3 regions of the Streptomyces sp. NPDC048182 genome follow, and region 3 is predicted to be linked to each of the others. Evidence: riboswitches for the same ligand, from Rfam matches in the RefSeq annotation. Region 3 holds a riboswitch; each other region holds the start of a gene.
What was found. A riboswitch is a leader RNA that binds a small molecule or an ion and turns the genes downstream of it on or off. The one in region 3 is predicted to bind thiamine pyrophosphate.
Positions count from the first base shown of each region.

Region 1: another riboswitch for thiamine pyrophosphate. It lies ahead of thiO (glycine oxidase ThiO); the one in region 3 lies ahead of ACGFZL_RS19040 (thiamine ABC transporter substrate binding subunit).
Region 2: another riboswitch for thiamine pyrophosphate. It lies ahead of thiC (phosphomethylpyrimidine synthase ThiC); the one in region 3 lies ahead of ACGFZL_RS19040 (thiamine ABC transporter substrate binding subunit).

Region 1 covers NZ_JBIDAQ010000011.1:174,866-179,579, forward strand. Annotated here, with positions in the region: gene ACGFZL_RS22060 (NAD(P)/FAD-dependent oxidoreductase) at 697-1,959, opposite strand; gene ACGFZL_RS22065 (hypothetical protein) at 1,993-2,340, opposite strand; TPP riboswitch at 2,392-2,505, shown strand; gene thiO (glycine oxidase ThiO) at 2,502-3,716, shown strand; gene thiS (sulfur carrier protein ThiS) at 3,713-3,913, shown strand; gene ACGFZL_RS22080 (thiazole synthase) at 3,918-4,714, shown strand, end outside.
Region 2 covers NZ_JBIDAQ010000002.1:453,076-457,789, reverse strand. Annotated here, with positions in the region: gene ACGFZL_RS05170 (VWA domain-containing protein) at 1-771, opposite strand, end outside; gene thiC (phosphomethylpyrimidine synthase ThiC) at 864-2,702, opposite strand; TPP riboswitch at 2,695-2,851, opposite strand; gene ACGFZL_RS05160 (YibE/F family protein) at 2,923-4,404, shown strand; gene ACGFZL_RS05155 (SsgA family sporulation/cell division regulator) at 4,561-4,714, opposite strand, start outside.
Region 3 covers NZ_JBIDAQ010000009.1:76,540-81,253, forward strand. Annotated here, with positions in the region: gene ACGFZL_RS19040 (thiamine ABC transporter substrate binding subunit) at 1-920, opposite strand, end outside; TPP riboswitch at 996-1,103, opposite strand; gene rlmN (23S rRNA (adenine(2503)-C(2))-methyltransferase RlmN) at 1,137-2,243, opposite strand; gene ACGFZL_RS19050 (cytochrome P450) at 2,369-3,568, shown strand; gene ACGFZL_RS19055 (phosphatidate cytidylyltransferase) at 3,659-4,714, opposite strand, start outside.

The DNA of each region.
Region 1 (4,714 bases), on a different contig from region 3:
CCTCAAGCCTGCCATCTGCCACCGACAGCCGGAAGCGGAAGCCTGCGGCGCGGGGCCGGGGGGGCATCGAGGCGGGGCCACCCTGGCGGGGCCACCGTGGCGAAACCCACCCGGGGTGGGACCGCTGGGCGGGACCTACGGGGTGGGGCCAGCCGGGCGGGGCTACCGGGGAAGTACCAGCCGGGCGGCGCCACCAGGGCGGAGCCCACCCGGGCGGACCCGCCGGGCAGAACCTACGGGGTGGGGTCGGCCGGGCGGGGCTGCGGGGGCGGAGCCAGCCGGCCGGGGCCCCCGGGGGGCGGACCCGGCGAGGCAGCGCTACCGGGGCGGGACCACCAGGGCCGGCCCGCCCGAACGAGGCCACCGGGGGCGGGGCCAGCCGGGGCGGGGCCGTCGGACAGCGGGGCCGGAGCCGGCCGGGGCGGCGCCAGCGGGGCGGGACCGCCGGACCGGGCCACCCGAGGCTGGACACCCGGGCGGAGCAGGCGGGGCGGGACCGGCAGGGCCGGGCCAGGCAGGGCCGGGCCAGCCAGGCAGGCCCAGCCGGGGCGGCACCGCTGGGCAGGGCCTCTCGGACAGGGCCTCCCGGGGCGGAGCCAGCCGGGCGGCGCCGGTGGGGCGGGACCGGCAGGGGCGGGGCAGCCGGGGCGGGACTGCCAGGGGCGGGGCAGCCGGGGTGGGGTCGGCTGGGTGGGGCTAGTGGGGGTTTGTGGTGGCGGACTTCAGGGGGCGGGACGGGTCGGGGAGGAGGCGGGGGTTCATGGGGGTGCCGGACGTGATCAGGCGGCGGCCCTGGGCCAGGTCGCGGGGGCGGCCCACCGCGAGGAGGGCGACCAGGCGGTCGCCGCGCAGCCAGCAGACCGTCCAGGCGGGGCCCGTGGGATCGCCGCGCCACAGGACGGTGTCGGCGCCGGTGTGGTGGCCGGCGTACTGGACGAAGCGGCCGAACTGCTCGGACCAGAAGTACGGCACCGGGTCGTAGGGTGCGGGTTCTTCCCCGGCGGCGGCGCCGACGATGTCGGCGGCGACCGTGCGTGGGCCCTGCAGGGCGTTGTCCCAGTGGTGTACCAGGAGCCGCTCGCCGTAGCGCCCGGAGGGGAAGGACGCGCAGTCGCCGACCGCGTACACGTCCGGCGCCGAGGCGCGCAGCCGGTCGTCGGCCAGCACCTCGCCGTGCGCGCCGAGGGCGATGTCGGAGCCGGCCAGCCAGCCGGTGGCGGGGCGGGCGCCGATGCCGACGACGACCGCGCCGGCCGGCAGCCGGGTGCCGTCGGCCAGGACGACCGTGCCGGCCGCGTCGCCTGCGCCCGGCTCGACGCGCTCCACGCGCGCGTGGGTGCGCAGCTCGGCGCCGCTGTCGGCGTACCAGGCGGTCATCGGCGCGGCGACCTCGGCGGGCAGGGCGCCCGCCAGCGGCCGGTCGGCGGCCTCCACGACGGTCACCGCGCAGCCGGCCTCCCGGGCGGCGGTGGCGAACTCGGCGCCGATCCAGCCGGCCCCGACGACCACGATGTCGTGCTGCCGGGCCAGCACGGGCCGCAGCCGCTCGGCGTCGTCCAGGGTGCGCAGCAGGTGCACGCCCGGCACACCCTCGGTGCCGGGGAGGCGAATCGGTTCGGCGCCGGTGGCCAGCACCAGGGCGTCGTACGGGACGGGTCCCGCGGAGGTGTCCAGGGTGTGCGCGCCGGGCCGGACGCCGAGGGCCTCGCAGCCGAGGCGCAGGGTGATGCCGAGCGCCTCGAAGTCGACGTCGAAGGCGGAGCCCTCGGCGGTGCCGAGCAGGACGGCCTTGGACAGCGGGGGGCGGTCGTAGGGCTGGTGGGGCTCGGCACCGATCAGGGTCACGGCGCCGGTGAACCCCTGCTCGCGCAGGGCGACGGCGGTCTGGACGCCGGCCATGCCCGCGCCCACCACGACCACGCCCGGTGCCTGTGCCGTCTCCCGCGTCAGCTCGCTCACCTTGATCACCTTAGTCATCCGGACGCCCGCCGGTCAGTGCCCCGGAGCGATCTCCTCCACGACGCTCGTCCCGCTGCCCGGCTGCGACTCCCATTCCCAGGTCTCCGCCAGCCGCACCCGCCCGTCCGGCAGCTCGGTCACGGTGGACGCGCAGTGGCCCGATGACGTGCTGCCGTCGGTCTTGAGCTGCACGTACCGGAAGTCCAGCCGGTCGCCGTCCCGGGTGCCCACCAGGTGCCCGCGCACGACGTCCCCGCCCGCGTACTCCGCCCAGATCGCGCCGTCCTCCTCGTGGTACGCGAACCGGGTGCGGGTGCCCACCTGGCCGGGCGTCTGGTCGGCGACCGGGGCGAGGACGAGTCCGTCGAGCGAACGGGCCATGCGGGAGGCTCCCTTACTGGGCGGCGGGGCGGAGAGCTAGGGTGGCCAAGGTAGAGCACACGCGGGAGCCCGGACGCAGCGGGCTGAGAGGGAGGCTGGCGCGGCCTCCGACCGTCCGAACCTGATCCGGGTCATGCCGGCGAAGGGAGGGTCTTGACGCCATGGCGTCTTCAGCACCTGCAGGAACGCCGTCAGCACCTGGCGGATCCCCGTCCGGGGCCGCCGACGTCCTCGTGGTGGGCGGCGGGATCATCGGCCTGGTCACCGCCTGGCGGGCCGCGCAGCGGGGCCTGGCCACCGCCGTGGTGGACCCCGAGCCGGGCGGCGGGGCCGCGCAGGTGGCGGCCGGGATGCTCGCCGCCGTCACGGAGCTGCACTACGGCGAGGAGACGCTGCTCGCGCTGAACCTCGCCTCCGCGCGCCGCTACCCGGAGTTCGCCGCCGAGCTGGCCGACGCGACCGGCCTGGACCTCGGCTACCGCCGCTGCGGCACGCTCGCCGTCGCCCTGGACGCCGACGACCGCGCGCACCTGCGCGAGCTGCACGCCTTCCAGGAGCGCTCGGGGCTGACCTCGGAGTGGCTGTCGGGGCGCGAGTGCCGTCGCCTGGAGCCGATGCTCGCGCCGGGCGTGCGCGGGGGCCTGCGGGTGGACGACGACCACCAGGTCGACCCCCGCCGCCTGGCCGCCGCGCTGGTCACCGCCTGCGAGCGGGCCGGCGTCGCCTTCCACCGGACCTGGGCCGCGCGGCTGACCGTCGCCGCGGACCGGGCCACCGGCGTGGTCACCGCCGACGGCACCGAGCTGCCGGCCGGGCAGGTGGTGCTGGCCGGCGGCAGCCTGAGCGGGCGCCTCGACGGCGTGCCCGAAGGGCTGGTGCCGCCGGTGCGGCCGGTCAAGGGCGAGGTGCTGCGGCTCACGATGCGGGAGGGCGCACCGCTGCTGGGCCGCACCGTGCGGGCGGTGGTGCGCGGCAACCCGCTCTACCTGGTGCCGCGCGAGAACGGCGAACTGGTCGTCGGCGCCACCAGCGAGGAGCAGGGCTGGGACACCACGGTGACCGCGGGCGGCGTCTACGCCCTGCTGCGCGACGCCCACGAGCTGGTCCCCGGCATCACCGAGCTGGCCCTGACGGAGACCCGCGCGGGCCTGCGCCCCGGCTCCCCGGACAACGCCCCGCTGCTCGGCCCGACCGGCCTGGACGGGCTGCTCCTGGCCACCGGCCACTACCGCAACGGCGTCCTGCTCACCCCGGTCACCGGAGACGTGCTGGCGCACGCCCTGACCACCGGGGAGCTGCCCTCGGAAGCCCGCCCCTTCACCCCCCGGCGCTTCGGCGCCGCCCTCGCCCTCTCCTCCCCGGAGCCGACCGCATGAACATCTCCGTCAACGGGGAGCCGCGCGAGGTGGCCCCCGGCACCGCCCTGGACGCCCTGGTGGGCGTCCTCACCGCGGCCCCCTCCGGCGTGGCCGCCGCCGTCAACGAGACCGTCGTCCCGCGCACGCGGTGGGCCGCCACCGCGCTGGCCGAGGGCGACCGCGTCGAAGTCCTCACCGCCGTCCAAGGAGGCTGACCCGATGGCCGACGACCCCTTCGTCCTCGGCGGCACGTCCTACACGTCCCGCCTGATCATGGGCACCGGCGGCGCCCCCAGCCTCGACGTGCTCGAGCGCGCCCTGGCGGCCTCCGGCACCGAGCTGACCACGGTGGCGATGCGCCGGGTGGACCCCTCGGTGCACGGCTCGGTCCTGTCGGTGCTGGAGAAGCTGGGCGTGCGGGTGCTGCCGAACACCGCCGGCTGCTACACCGCCGGCGAGGCCGTGCTCACCGCCCGCCTGGCCCGCGAGGCCCTCGGCACCGACCTGGTCAAGCTGGAGGTCATCGCCGACGAGCGCACCCTGCTGCCCGACCCGATCGAGCTGCTGGACGCCGCCGAGACGCTGGTCGACGACGGCTTCACGGTGCTGCCGTACACCAACGACGACCCGGTGCTCGCGCGGAAGCTGGAGGACGTGGGCTGTGCGGCGATCATGCCGCTCGGCTCGCCGATCGGCTCCGGGCTCGGCATCCGCAATCCGCACAACTTCCAGCTGATCGTGGAGCACGCGCGCGTGCCGGTGATCCTGGACGCGGGCGCCGGCACCGCCTCGGACGTGGCCCTGGCGATGGAGCTGGGCTGCGCGGGCGTGATGCTCGCCTCGGCGGTGACGCGGGCGCAGGAGCCGGTGCTGATGGCCGCCGCGATGCGGGCGGGGGTGGAGGCGGGGCGGCTCGCCCGGCTCGCGGGGCGGATCCCGCGCCGGCACTTCGCGGAGGCGTCGTCCCCGGTGGCGGGCCTGGCCGACCTCGACCCGGAGCGGCCGGCCTTCGGCAC
Region 2 (4,714 bases), on a different contig from region 3:
GGTGATGCCGGACGCGCCGTGTTTGTGCAGGCTGACCGCCACCTGCTCCTTGCGCAGGGACAGCCGTTTGCGCATCTCCACCGGCAGCCGCTCCTCGCCCTTGACGAGGCGGGGCCCGGCGGGGCTTCCCGTGGCCGGCGGCGCCGGCTGGGCCGATGGCACGGCAGGCGACGGCGGCGTGGGGGCCGGCGGTGTGAGGGTCCCCGGCGTGGGGGGCGGCGTCGGCGGGGAAGCGTCGTCCACCGTGATGCCGTAGTCGGTCGCCACCCCGGCCAGCCCGCTGGCGTAACCCTGCCCGACCGCGCGGAACTTCCACCCGCCCTGCCGCCGGTACAGCTCGCCGCCGACCAGTGCCGTCTCCGTCCCGGCCGTCATGTCGAAGCGCGCCAGCTCGGTGCGCGAGGCCGCGTCCAGCAAGCGCAACGACAGCCCAGGCACCTGGCCGAACGTGCCGCCGTCCGCCGACGCGCACAGGACGACGCGGTCGACGGTCGGCTCCAGCGCGCCGAGCGCCACCTCGACGGTGTCGGCCACCACCCCGCCGGCGCCCCTCGCCTCCTTGCCGAGGTGGGTGACCGCGCCGGACGCGTGCCGGGGCTGGTTGTAGAAGACGAAGTCGCCGTCGTCCCGCACTCGTCCGGCCGAGGTGAGCAGCAGCGCCGAGGCGTCGACCTCGGGCACGCCCGGCCCCGAGGAGCAGACGAGTTCGACGCGCACCGCGGTGGAGCCGACGGCGAGGTTGGCGCCTTTGCCCACGGAGGTGGCAGTCATGGCTTCATGATGCCCATCCGGAGCTCCGGTGGGGAGGGAGAAGGCGAGCGGTCCCGCCCCCTCCCCGGTGCACGCCGGGCCGCCGGCCGGGGTCAGTCGGCCAGCGGCAGGTAGACCCGGTTGCCGCTCGCCGCGAACTCCTTGGACTTCTGCAGCATGCCCTCGGTGATCTCGTCGTCGGAGGCCCCCTCGGCCGCCGTCCCGCCGAACCGCTCGTTGATGCTCTGGCTGATCTTCATCGAGCAGAACTTCGGACCGCACATCGAGCAGAAGTGAGCGGTCTTCGCCGGCTCGGCCGGCAGCGTCTCGTCGTGGAACTCGCGGGCCGTGTCCGGGTCGAGGGCCAGGTTGAACTGGTCCTCCCAGCGGAACTCGAAGCGGGCGTCCGACAGCGCGTCGTCCCACTCCTGCGCCCCCGGGTGCCCCTTGGCGAGGTCGGCGGCGTGCGCGGCGATCTTGTAGGTGATGACGCCGGTCTTCACGTCGTCGCGGTTGGGCAGGCCCAGGTGCTCCTTGGGCGTGACGTAGCAGAGCATGGCCGTGCCCCACCAGGCGATCATCGCGGCGCCGATGCCCGAGGTGATGTGGTCGTACGCCGGGGCGACGTCCGTGGTCAGCGGGCCGAGCGTGTAGAACGGGGCCTCTTCGCAGATCTCCTGCTGGAGGTCGATGTTCTCCTTGATCTTGTGCATCGGGACGTGGCCCGGCCCTTCGATCATGGTCTGCACGTGGTGGCGCTTGGCGACCGTGTTCAGCTCCCCGAGCGTGCGCAGCTCGGCGAACTGCGCCTGGTCGTTGGCGTCGGCGATCGATCCGGGCCGCAGGCCGTCACCGAGGGAGTACGTGACGTCGTAGGCGGCGAGGATCTCGCAGAGCCCCTCGAAGTTCTCGTAGAGGAAGGACTCCTTGTGGTGCGCCAGGCACCACGCCGCCATGATCGAGCCGCCGCGCGAGACGATGCCGGTCTTGCGGTTCGCGGTGAGCGGCACGTAGGCCAGCCGCACCCCCGCGTGCACGGTCATGTAGTCCACGCCCTGCTCGGCCTGTTCGATGACCGTGTCCTTGTAGATCTCCCAGGTCAGCTCCTCGGCCCGGCCGTCGACCTTCTCCAGGGCCTGGTACAGCGGCACGGTGCCGATGGGCACGGGGGAGTTGCGCAGCACCCACTCGCGGGTGGTGTGGATGTTGCGGCCGGTGGAGAGGTCCATGACCGTGTCGGCGCCCCAGCGGGTCGCCCAGGTCATCTTCTCCACCTCCTCCTCGATGGAGGAGGTCACCGCCGAGTTTCCGATGTTGGCGTTGACCTTCACCAGGAACCGCTTGCCGATGATCATCGGCTCGATCTCCGGGTGGTTGACGTTGGCGGGCAGCACGGCCCGGCCGGCGGCGATCTCGTCCCGGACGACCTCCGGGGCGACGTTCTCCCGGATGGCCACGTACTCCATCTCCGGGGTGATCTCGCCCCGGCGGGCGTACGCGAGCTGCGTCACCGCCTGGCCGCCCCGGCCCCGGCGCGGCTGCCGGGGCCGCCCGGGGAAGACGGCGTCGAGGTTGCGCAGGCCACCGCGCGGCGAGGTGTGCTTGATGCCGTCGTCCTCGGGGCGGACGGGGCGGCCGGAGTACTCCTCGGTGTCACCGCGGCCGATGACCCAGTTCTCCCGCAGCGGCGCCAGGCCCCTGCGGACGTCGGTGTCGACGAGCGGATCGGTGTACGGCCCGGAGGTGTCGTAGAGGGTGACCGCCTTGCCGTTGGTGAGATGCACCTGACGGACCGGCACTCGCAGGTCGGGGCGCGAGCCCTCGACATACCCCTTGTGCCAGCCGATGGACTTCCCGGCCTCCGCGTTGGGCGCCTCGTGCGTGTTCGGCGCGTCCTGCGCGTCCTGCGTGTTCTGCGTGGAGGCAGGCGTGCGTGCGTCCTTGATGGTCATGAGACCTACTCCCTACGCCGGCATTACCCGGTAACAGGTTCGGCGGTCGACGCAGCCATGTCCGTCTGTCGATGTTCCACGTGAAACATCGCTGGGACGGAGGTCAGCGCCCTCTCAGCCCGGTGCTCCGAGCTCCCGCGTGTACAAAGGTGCCCCCACGCTAGCGTCAATTCGGGCGCGGTGAACAGAGGGCCCCCCTCGTTCTTGCGATGATCGGTCGGTGACCACACCGCAGCGCCCTCCGTACTCGCCGCGCGATCCCCGCCCCACACCGGCGCCGGACGCCGGCGACGGGCACGGCCACGACCAAGGCGGTGGCCATGGCCACGGCGGCGGACACGGCGGTGGACACGGCGGTGGACATGGCGGCGGGCATGGCGGTGGACACGGCCACTCGCATGCCCACAGCCACGGCCCGGCGGCGCCCGTCTCCCGGCATCTGCGCAAGGTCATCGCCGCGATCCTGATCCCGTTCACCGCCGCCGTGGTGGTCGGCCTCGCGGTGCTCTGGCCGGGCGGCGCACCGTCCCACGAGCGCACCGGCGTCGGCTTCGACCGGCAGACGCAGCAGGCCACCGTGGCGAACGTGGCCGAGGTGAGCTGTGCGTCCGTCAACGCCTCGGCGGACACCCCGACCGGCGACACCTCCACCGCGGAGGGCTCCTCCGCCGTGCAGCAGGCGAACGGCGCGTGCAAGAAGGCGACGATCCGCGTGGACACCGGTAAGGACCGGGGCCGCACGTTCACGGAGATCGTCCAGCCGGACCAGACGCGGCAGCTGCACGAGGGCCAGAAGGTGGTGGTGGCCTACGAGCCCTCCGCGCCCAGGGACCTGCAGTACTCGGTGACGGACATCGACCGCAAGCTCCCGCTCGCGCTGCTGGCCGGCATCTTCGCGCTCGCCGTGGTGGTGGTCGGCCGGCTGCGCGGCCTGATGGCGCTGATCTCCCTGGCGATCAGCTTCCTGGTGCTCAACTTCTTCATCCTGCCGGCCATCCTCCAGGGATCGAACCCGCTGGTCGTGGCGGTGATCGGGGCCAGCGCCATCATGCTGGTCGCGCTGTACCTGTGCCACGGGCTGTCCGCCCGGACGTCCGTCGCCGTGCTGGGCACGCTCATCTCGCTGCTGCTGATCGGCGTCCTGGGCTCGCTGTTCCTCGGCTGGGCCGCCCTCACCGGCAACACCGACGACAACACCGGCCTGATCCACGGCCTGTACCCGTCGATCGACATGAGCGGTCTGCTCCTCGCCGGGGTCATCATCGGCTCGCTCGGCGTCCTGGACGATGTGACGGTCACCCAGACGTCGGCCGTCTGGGAGCTGCACGAGGCCAACCCGGTCATGGGCTGGCGCGGCCTGTACCGGGCGGGCATCCGCATCGGCCGCGACCACATCGCCTCGGTGGTCAACACCCTCGTCCTCGCCTACGCGGGCGCCGCACTGCCGCTGCTGCTGCTGTTCTCGATCGCACAGAGCAGCGTGGGCACGGTCGCCAACAGCGAACTGGTCGCCGAGGAGATCGTGCGCACGCTCGTCGGCTCCATCGGGCTGGTGGCGTCGGTGCCGGTCACCACGGCACTCGCCGCCCTGGTCGTGTCGGCCGACCGGCCGCCGGGGCGGGCCGCGGCGGTGCCGGCCGGATCGGTGCCCGGTCCGGCGGGTGCGGTACGGGGCGGACGGGGCCGGCGCCGCAAGCGCTGAGCGGCGCACGCGGTGCGCCGGGCGCCGCGCGGCTCCGGCCACCTGACGCAGCCGCGCCTCGGGGACAGAACCGCCTCAGCGGGCAGAAGCGCCTCCGCGTGCAGAACCGTTCCTGCGGATACCGGGAGCCTCATGCGCCGCCGCGTCCGCGCCGCATCAGCCCGCGCTCTGCTCCTCCGCCAGGATGCGGTCCAACGCCTCGTCGAGATGGGCGTCGAAGTCGGCCAGCGCTCCCTCCTGCCCCAGCGGCACCAGCTTGTCGGTGCGGTCCAGGAACGCCACCAGCGGCGCCGCCGAGGAGCGGAACAAC
Region 3 (4,714 bases):
GGCATGTCCTCCTGGAACTGCTTGCCGACCAGGAAGTCCAGCAGCGCCTTGCCGCCCTCGCTGTTCTTGGCGTTGCTGAGCAGGCCCGCGTACTCGACCTGGCGGAAGCAGGTGCCGGCGGCGACGCCGGTGGGCGCGGTGGTGGGCTGCGGGTCGGCGTAGATCACCTCGGCGGGCGGCGAGGAGGCATAGGAGACGACCAGGGGCCGGTCGCCGCCGGCCTTCTTGCCGCCGGAGGAGCCCGAGAACTCCTCGTTGTACGCCTGCTCCCAGCTGTCGACGACCTTCACGCCGTTGCCCTTGAGCTTCTTCCAATAGTCCGACCAGCCCTGGTCGCCGTACTTCGCGGCGGAGCCGAGCAGGAAGCCGAGACCGGGCGAGGAGGTGCCGGCGTTCTCGGTGACCAGCAGGTTCTTGTACGCCGGCTCGGCGAGGTCGTCGAAGGAGGCGGGCGGGGTCAGCTTGTGCTCGCTGAAGTACGCCTTGTCGTAGTTGACGCAGATGTCGCCGGTGTCGATCGGGGTGACCCGGTGCTTGTCCTGGTCGGCACGGTAGGCGGGGGCGATCCGGTCGGCGTCCTTGGGCTGGTACGACTGGAACAGCCCGTTGCCGAGGGCCCGGGAGAGCAGGGTGTTGTCGACGCCGAAGAAGACGTCGCCCTGGGGGTTGTCCTTGGTCAGGATCGCCTTGTTGACGGCCTGGCCGGCGTCGCCGTCCTCCAGCACCCGGACCTTGTAGCCGCTGCTCTTCTCGAAGGCGGCGAGGACGCCCTTGGAGACGGCCCACGAGTCGTGGCTGACCAGGGTGACGGTCTTGGAGCCGCCGTCGGACGCGTCGCCGGAGGACGACCCGCAGCCGGCGAGGGCACCGGCCATGCCGAGGCCGAGGCCCAGAGCGGTGGCCTTCTTGATGATGCTCACTGATTCCTCCTGGGTGACCAGGAGAAGACGCGGCCCCGCCCGGGACCCCTGGGGGACCCGGGCAGGGCGCAACAGCTCGAGTGGTGACCGATCTCCCTACCCAGAATGACCTGGGCCAGGTTCGGAGGGTCTGCGGGCCGGTTGCCGCACTCTCAGCGCTGTGGCGCTCCCCTGTCGGAATATGAAGATGTGATGTGGCTGGATACAGCGGTCAGACTACCTCTCGCCGGCGGCGAGCTGCCCGCACGCCCCGTCGATCTCCTGACCACGGGTGTCCCGGACCGTCACCGGCACCCCGTGCGCGGCGATGGCCGCCACGAACGCCTTCTCGTCCTCGGGCCGCGAGGCGGTCCACTTCGAGCCGGGCGTCGGGTTGAGCGGGATCAGGTTGACGTGCACCGGCTTGCCCTTGAGCAGCCGCCCGAGCCGGTCACCGCGCCACGCCTGGTCGTTGATGTCCCGGATCAGCGCGTACTCGATGGACAGCCGCCGCCCCGACTTCGCGGCGTACTCCCACCCGGCGTCCAGCACCTCGCGGACCTTCCACCGGGTGTTGACCGGTACGAGGGTGTCGCGCAGCTCGTCGTCGGGGGCGTGCAGCGAGATGGCCAGCCGGCACTTGAACCCTTCGTCGGCGAACCGGTGGATGGCGGGCACGAGCCCGACCGTCGAGACGGTGATCCCGCGCTGCGAGAGCCCCAGCCCGTCCGGCTCGGGATCGGTGAGCCGCCGAATGGACCCGACCACCCGGTTGTAGTTGGCGAGCGGCTCGCCCATCCCCATGAACACGATGTTGCTGAGCCGCGCGGGCCCGCCGGGCACCTCGCCGTCCCGCAGCGCCCGCATGCCGTCCACGATCTGGTGCACGATCTCGGCGGTGGACAGGTTCCGGTCGAGACCGGCCTGCCCGGTCGCGCAGAACGGGCAGTTCATCCCGCACCCGGCCTGGGAGCTGATGCACATGGTCACCCGGTCCGGGTAGCGCATCAGCACCGACTCGACCAGCGTCCCGTCGAACAGCTTCCACAGCGTCTTGCGGGTGGTCCCCTGGTCGGTCGACAGATGCCGCACGACGCTCATCAGGTCGGGAAGCAACGCCTCCCGCAGCCCCGCCCGCGCCCCGGCGGGGATGTCGGTCCACTGCTCGGGGTCGTGCGCGTACCGCGCGAAGTAGTGCGTGGACAGCTGCTTCGCCCGAAACGGCTTCTCACCGATGGCGGCAACGGCCTCCTTGCGCTCAGCAGGCGTGAGGTCGGCAAGGTGCCGCGGCGGCTTCTTGGCTCCGCGGGGGGCGACGAATGTGAGTTCTCCGGGCTTAGGCATGGCTGTACCAGTGTCGCAGATCCACGGGACACCCCTCGGCGAGGTGGAACCCATCCGTTTGCCGGGGTGCGGCAGGAGGTGTGTGCTGAGGGAGGGGCGTGGACCGAGGACGGGTGGTGAGGGCCGTGGGCGGGTCCGCTCTCTTCGACGAGGCGATGCTGGAGGATCCCTACGCCCGCTACGCGCGGCTGCGCGAGAGCGACCCCGTATGCTTCGACGAGCGGGTCGGCGCGTGGATCGTCACCCGGTACGCCGATGTCGAGCGGGTGCTGCGCGATCCGTCGTTCTCGTCGGTGATCGGCGCCGACGCCTCCTCGGGGGCGGGTGACGCGCTGCGGCACCTGTACGCGTTCGTCCACTCCAGCCTGGTCTTCTCCGACCCGCCCGACCACACCCGGCTGCGTGCGCTGGTGAGCCGGGCCTTCACGCCGGCGCGGGTGGAGGGGCTGCGGCCGTGGGTCGGGGAGACCGTGGACCGGCTGGTCGACGCGGTGGAGCCCCAGGGCCGGATGGACTTCGTCGCCGACCTCGCCGCGCCGCTGCCGCTGAGCGTCCTCGCCGGGGTGCTGGGCATGACGGCCGACCCCGGGGAGCAGCGCCGGCTCAAGGCGGCCTGCGACGACTTCCTGCTGCCCTTCGGGCGTGATCCGGCCACTCTGACGGCCGAGGAGGAGGCGCGGGCCGCCCGGGCGGGCGAGGTGCTGGCCGGGACCGTGCGGGAGGCGCTCGCGGAGGCAGCCGACCGGCCCGGCAGCCTGCTGGCCGTCCTGTCCGGGGCGTCCGAGGACGGGGACCGGCTCAGCCGCGAGGAGCTCTTCGCGACCGTGGTGCTCTTTCTCATCGCCGGCCATGAGAACCTCACCAGCCTGCTCTCCAACGGCCTGGTGGCCCTGCTCGGCCGTCCCGACCAGGTGCGGGCGCTGCGGGCGGACGTCGGGCTCTGGCCGGTGGCGGTGCGGGAGCTGCTGCGGCTGGTGGCGCCGAACCAGTTCGTGCGCCGGGTGGCCGGCGCCGACGTCCGGCTCGGTGACGCGGAGGTGCGGCGGGGCGACGCCGTCCTGCTGGTGCTGGCCGCGGCCTGCCGGGACCCCGAGGTGTATCCCGATCCGGACCGCTTCGACCTCACCCGGCCGCGGCAGTGGCCGATCGCCCTCGGACGCGGCATCCACTACTGCGTCGGCGGTCCGCTGGCGCAGCTGGAGGCGGAGACCGTCTTCGCACGGCTCTTCGCCCGACTGCCGGGGCTGCGTCTGGCGGAGGACCACATCGAGTACGTCCCGAACTTCAACGTCCGGCTCGTCAAGCGGCTCCCGGTCACCTGGTGAGCAGGCGGCGCGCGACGGGCCGGCGCCATGGCGGGAGCGCAGCGGGCCCCCGTCCGCAGGGGAACGGGGGCCCGACACGAGGCGCGGAGGTCAGCCCTGGCCGACGAACAGGACCAGGAGCAGCCACACCACCGGCGCCGTCGGCAGCAGGGAGTCCAGGCGGTCCATGATGCCGCCGTGGCCCGGGAGGAGGGTGCCCATGTCCTTGATGCCCAGGTCGCGCTTGATCATCGACTCGCCGAGGTCGCCCAGCGTGGCGCTGGCCGCGACCGCGAGGCCGAGGAGGAGACCCTGCCACCAGGCGCCGCCGTCGATGAGGAAGTGCGTGCACAGGGCACCCGCCACCATCGCGAAGGCGACCGCGCCGAGCAGGCCCTCGCGGGTCTTGCCGGGGCTGATGCGCGGAGCGAGCTTGTGCTTGCCGAAGCGCCAGCCGACCGCGTAGGCGCCGGTGTCGCTGACGACCGTGAGGATGAGGAAGGTCAGCACCCGCCAGGGGCCGTCGTCGGCCATCAGCATCATCGCGACGAAGGTGGCCAGGAACGGCACGTAGAACGCGGCGAACACGCCCGCCGTGACGTCCTTGAGATAGCCCTCGGGGGGTTGCGTCATCCGCCAGACCAGCACCGCGAGCGCGGTCAGCGCCATGGCGATCCAGGCGCCCTCGGCGCCCCGCAGGTAGCCGGCGACCACCATCGCCGCGCCGCCGACGGCGAGCGGGACCAGGGGCGCGCGGATGCCCTTGCGCTCCGCCAGGCGGCTGGTCAGCTCCCACAGGCCGACCACGACGGCGACCGCGACGACGCCGACGAAGACGGCCTTGACGACGAACAGCGACGCGATGATCACCACGCCGAGCCCGACCCCGACCCCTATCGCGGCACCCAGATCGCGCCCCGCGGTCTTCTTGGGTGGCGGGGCGGCGGCGGGCATGGGCTCCGGATTCTGCGGCACCGCCGCGTACGGCTGCGCCGCCGGGGTCTCGTCGCGGAACAGGGGACCGCTCAGCCGAGCGGTCCCCGGGTCGTCATCCTGGTCTCCGCCGTGTTCGGGTACGTCGGGCACGATGGGCATGGGGCGAGTCTGCTGCGCGTACTGCGCATCGTACGCGGGACCCGCCGGGGCAACCCCCTGGACAGGTCCCTG